One region of the Exiguobacterium sp. s89 genome, then DNA from elsewhere that is predicted to be linked to it. Evidence: a T-box and tRNA genes for the amino acid it is inferred to sense, from the RefSeq annotation. Region 1 holds a T-box; the other holds one or more tRNA genes.
The links. A T-box is a leader RNA that pairs with one kind of tRNA and senses whether it is charged. The one in region 1 lies ahead of argS (arginine--tRNA ligase), so its partner is inferred to be a tRNA-Arg.

Region 1 (2,465 bases):
GCGAACGGTGAGCCATCATAGTTTCCTTTACGAAGGAGTGAGTTGGCACGGGCATTCGTATATTGAACGTAAGGTCCTGTCTCGCCTTCAAATTTAAGCATGCTGTCGAGGTCGAATTCAATGTTGTTGATGCGTTCATTCTTTAAGTCGTGGAAGACGACTGCACCAACACCGACCATACGGGCAACGTCTTGTGCGTTCGCAAGGTCTGGGTTCTTCTGTTCGATGTTCCCTTGTGCCTTTTCAATCGCTTCTTTCAAGACTTCTTCAAGAAGAACGATGCGTCCTTTACGTGTCGACATCTTCTTCCCTTCCTGCAAAATCAAGCCAAACGGTACGTGATGCATTCCGTCTACGAAGTCGTATCCAAGCTTACGAAGGACAGAGAAAAGTTGTTTGAAATGGAGCGCCTGTTCGCCACCAACGACATAATTCGCTTGAACGAAGTTGTACGTCTCGTAGCGATAAATGGCCGCTGCCAAGTCACGAGTCGCGTACAATGTTGCGCCATCTTTCTTCTTAATCAAGCATGGTGGCAAGTTCTCGTCTTCGAGTGAGACGACCATTGCGCCTTCACTTTCGACCAATAGATTTTTCGCTTCGAGCATCTCGACGACGCGTCCCATCTTATCGTTATAGAACGCTTCACCGTTGAAGCTCTCGAACTTCACACCGAGGAGGTCGTATACTTTTTGGAATTCTTTGAGTGACTCGTCACGGAACCATTGCCAAAGTTCTGTCGCTTCCGCATTGCCATCTTCGAGTTTTTTGAACCAGGCACGACCCTCATCTTCGAGTTCCGGCTGTGTCTTCACCTCTTCATGGAAATGGACGTATAACTTCAAGAGTTCTGCAATCGGGTTGGCACGAACCGCTTCTTCATCGCCCCATTTCTTGTATGCGACCATCAGTTTTCCGAACTGTGTACCCCAGTCTCCAAGATGGTTGACACCGACGACGTCATATCCGTTTTTACGTGCGATTTGGTTGATCGCATTCCCGATTACTGTCGAACGTAAATGCCCCATCGAGAACGGTTTCGCAATATTCGGTGATGAAAAGTCTGTCACAATCGTTTCATTGCGCGTCGCATGTGTTGCATAATCCGACTTCTCATCGAGCACCGTATTAATAATTTCTTTTGAAACGACATCACGGCTTAAGAAGACGTTGACGTAAGGTCCCGCCGCCTCGACTTTCGTGAACAATTCATCGTTTAATTCATTCGCGATATCTGTCGCAATCATGACAGGTGCTTTCCGGTAAGCTTTCGCCAATTGAAAACATGGGAAGGCGAGGTCACCGTGCGCCTCGTGTTTCGGCTTTTCAATCAGTGCTTCAATTTGGTCAATCGTAAGTTCTTCTCCGATGACACGTGATAACGCTTCTGCGTACTTGCGTTCATAACTCATTTGTATGTCCTCCTTCTTTTATTGCAGCTCATAAAAAAAACGCCCTTTGCAATAGATGCAAAGAGACGGGAATTCCCGCGGTACCACTCTTCTTGCCTGCATGATGCAGACCGCTTTATGGTGATAACGGTTCCCTCCGGCTACGCCTACTCTCATTTCGGATAGCATCTCAAAAGTGCGTTTCGCGACGTTTGTCAGCCCGGGCTCTCACCAATCCCCGAATCGCTTTGTTGACCAAATCGTCGTTACTCTCTTTTTCATCGACATTCGTCTATGCGGTTGAAAAGCAACTTCATTATAGAGGATATTCCCTGTATACTCAATGCTAGAATTCAATCATGATAGAAGAGAAGCAGGACTCTCACGAAATCCTGACGAATCTTTACTATTATATCTTGAAATTTCCCAAGCTAGGAGGGAACATATGAACCACTTTCGCAAGATGTCCGTGCTCGGCTGGAGTATATGGAGCGTTTTATTCCTCTTCACCATCGGATTATTTGCATTGGATATCCTGCACGCCCCGACCATCGATCCGTTGTCGTTTATTTTAATCTCATTACTCGTCATCATTTTTCAACTCGACTCAATCGAAGTCAAAGGTGTGTACTTCACTTTTTCTGAGAGTATCGTCTTAATCTTATTTTTATTTTTTGGATTTGAAACGGCACTCATCGTCAACCAAATCGGATTGTTTATTTTTCAATTTGCCAATCTGAAACCAAAAGTCGCCATCCGTCGATTCCGTTTCACTTATCCTTGGAACGCCATTACAGCTTATTTAGAAATTGTTATTCCGGCAGCTGTCTATCTCGCCATTGGTGGCGAGACCGGACTTGACTTTTATTCACAGGAATCTTTTGTTCCACTCGCCGGACTGTTTCTTGCAATTTTCTTAAACACCGTGTTCCAAAAATATCAGGTGAAATGGTGGTTCCGTGTCGACATCGCCTTGAGCGACTTTATGAAGATTGCATTTTATACGTACGTCGTCAGTTTGATCTTCATTTTAGCGGCGGCGTTGTTCCGAGAGACCAATCTACTTGTCGTCAG
Region 2 (2,465 bases), on a different contig from region 1:
GTCACCGTCCGACGTGTCACTTGATAACCGTATCGAGCCAGCTCATGGGCGAGCGTCTGGTCACTTTGTGGTGCTGTCTCTTGTTGAATCAGTTCAGCGAGCGTACGTTTGATCATAAACGGTGAATGACCATGACTCGTCGACCGGACAAAAAAGTGTCTCCACTCCATAATCCCGTTCTCAGTCTTGGCAAATTTCCCTTGGATGGCACGCCCGACCGTCGATTCATGTTTTCCGATCAAGTGCGCGACCGTCCGACGGGTCAACGGATTGAGGACAAGTTTTCCCTTGAGCCATTCCGTCTGACGTGATTCGATGACGCCCCAAATCTCACGCAACGTCTCATTCCGCATCGCAAGGGATGTCATCCACCATCTCGCCTCACGATCATTGCCGACTCGTGTCGAGTCGAGCTCAGGGCTGAGCCATGTCGTGACGAGTTTTTCGTCTTCATAGCTCACCTCGACTTCCGGAAAAATTTGACTAGTTTCTTCATATAAATTAGGACGTTTCGGAAGCGTCGCCACAATACGTTCTAGACCGGCAAGCTCTTCCTCTGAGACGGCAAGCACGATTGCCATCTGTTGATGACTCACACCATTCTCGATTGCGTCGAACACATCGACGACACGAGGGTCATCATGTTCGATCGCATGTCGATATTGACACTCTCTTTCTGTTCTCGCCCCGATCCCCGTCGGTTCAAGAAACAAGAGCGCCTGTCTCGCTTGTTCGATTTGAGCGACATCGACTTGAAGACGCTCCGCCAACACTTCATTCGTGTCCGGCAATAATCCCCGATGGTCGAGCAAGAGGACGAGCTTTCGTCTAAGCTCTTTATCCGCCTCACTACCGCCCCCTTCTCGAATTTGGGTGAACAGTTTCTCTTCAAACGCGCTCGCCACATCCTCGATCCATTCGACACCCCCGCTTCCAAGATGGATGTTCGCGTTATGTCGGGCTAGCCGTGCAAGACGAAATATGAGCGCCAGACGATCCGCTTCGAGCACCGGTAGCCGTTGCACGAGGTCTTGCGTCATCTGTTGCTGTTGCACTTGTTTTTGTTCTTGCCGTTGCATCGTTCTCCCCCCTCTTCTCTATTGTAACGAACCCGCTCCACTCGCGCTCAAAAAAGGTAAATGAACAGGATTGCTTTTTCAATAAAACAAATGTATAATAAATTCGTGTCACACATATGCACCCGTAGCTCAGGGGATAGAGCACTGGTTTCCGGTGCCAGGTGTCGGGAGTTCGAATCTCTCCGGGTGTATCAGAAATAAAGGACGAAGACCTTAGTTGGTTTTCGTCCTTTTTGTATATTTTCACCTACAATTTCAAACCACCCCGCTTCCGAATAGAATAACGTGAGCACTTGAGACGTTTTACACATCGCGGGTCGTGGAATAACCAGTAGAGAGGGTTTCTGTTTGACCAACATTGACTATACAGGTATGATGAAATTACAACCTACATAAAGGAGGCAGATTCAATGTTAATTCCAACAGTTATCGAACAAACAGGCCGTGGGGAGCGTGCGTATGACATCTACTCACGCTTGCTCAAAGACCGTATCATCCTTCTCGGTAGTGCGATTGACGACAACGTCGCGAACTCCATCGTCGCACAGCTCCTCTTCCTTGCAGCTGAGGATCCAGAAAAGGACATCTCGCTCTACATCAACAGCCCAGGTGGTTCGATTACAGCAGGTATGGCGATCTATGACACGATGAACTTCATCAAGCCGAACGTGTCGACGATTTGTATCGGAATGGCTGCATCGATGGGTGCCTTCTTGCTCCAAGCCGGTGAAAAAGGTAAACGCTTCGCATTGCCAAACGCGGAGATTATGATTCACCAACCGCTCGGTGGCACACAAGGCCAAGCGTCAGACATTAAAATTCACGCAGAACGCATCATCAAAATGCGTGAGAAGTTGAACCAAATCATGGCAGAAAACACTGGACAGCCACTTGAAGTCATCGAACGCGACACAGAGCGCGACTACTTCATGGCAGCTGACCAAGCGAAAGACTACGGTCTCATCGACAAAGTCATGACACGCTAATCATACAAAAGACGTTTCCCATTTCTATCGGGAAACGTCTTTTAATATGGTTTTTGTCACTTTTCGGACACCTTGACGCCGAATACGTACCGACTATCGCCTTGCGTCCATTCCCCGCCGACTTCATAGAGATAGGTGCCCGGCTCATCCGGGACGATTGCGTCTGCCGGGACGAGTTCGCCGTCCTCGATTCGATGAAAACTCGATGCCTTCGGTTCCGCATGATAGACGACGTCGATTCGGTCTCCCGGTTTGACCGTAATCAGTTGCAGGTCATCCTCTTCCGGCAAACCATAGTCGGCGCATGTCGCTTGATTGCCGGCCTCCCAACAGTACGTCGATTGTTCTACTTCCGCCGTCACCGAACCGACGCGGACAGTCGGGAGTGGTGGTTTGACGG

Region 2: it encodes a tRNA-Arg, which carries the amino acid that the T-box ahead of argS (arginine--tRNA ligase) is inferred to sense. The anticodon was not compared.

What each region holds. Positions count from the first base shown of each region.
Region 1 is NZ_JACSKS010000003.1:258,422-260,886, reverse strand. It holds gene argS (arginine--tRNA ligase) at 1-1,412, opposite strand, end outside; T-box leader at 1,471-1,682, opposite strand; gene KNO96_RS11120 (GGDEF domain-containing protein) at 1,837-2,465, shown strand, end outside.
Region 2 is NZ_JACSKS010000002.1:613,666-616,130, reverse strand. It holds gene KNO96_RS09090 (RNA polymerase factor sigma-54) at 1-1,079, opposite strand, end outside; tRNA gene KNO96_RS09085 (tRNA-Arg) at 1,198-1,270, shown strand; gene clpP (ATP-dependent Clp endopeptidase proteolytic subunit ClpP) at 1,490-2,065, shown strand; gene KNO96_RS09075 (hypothetical protein) at 2,122-2,465, opposite strand, start outside.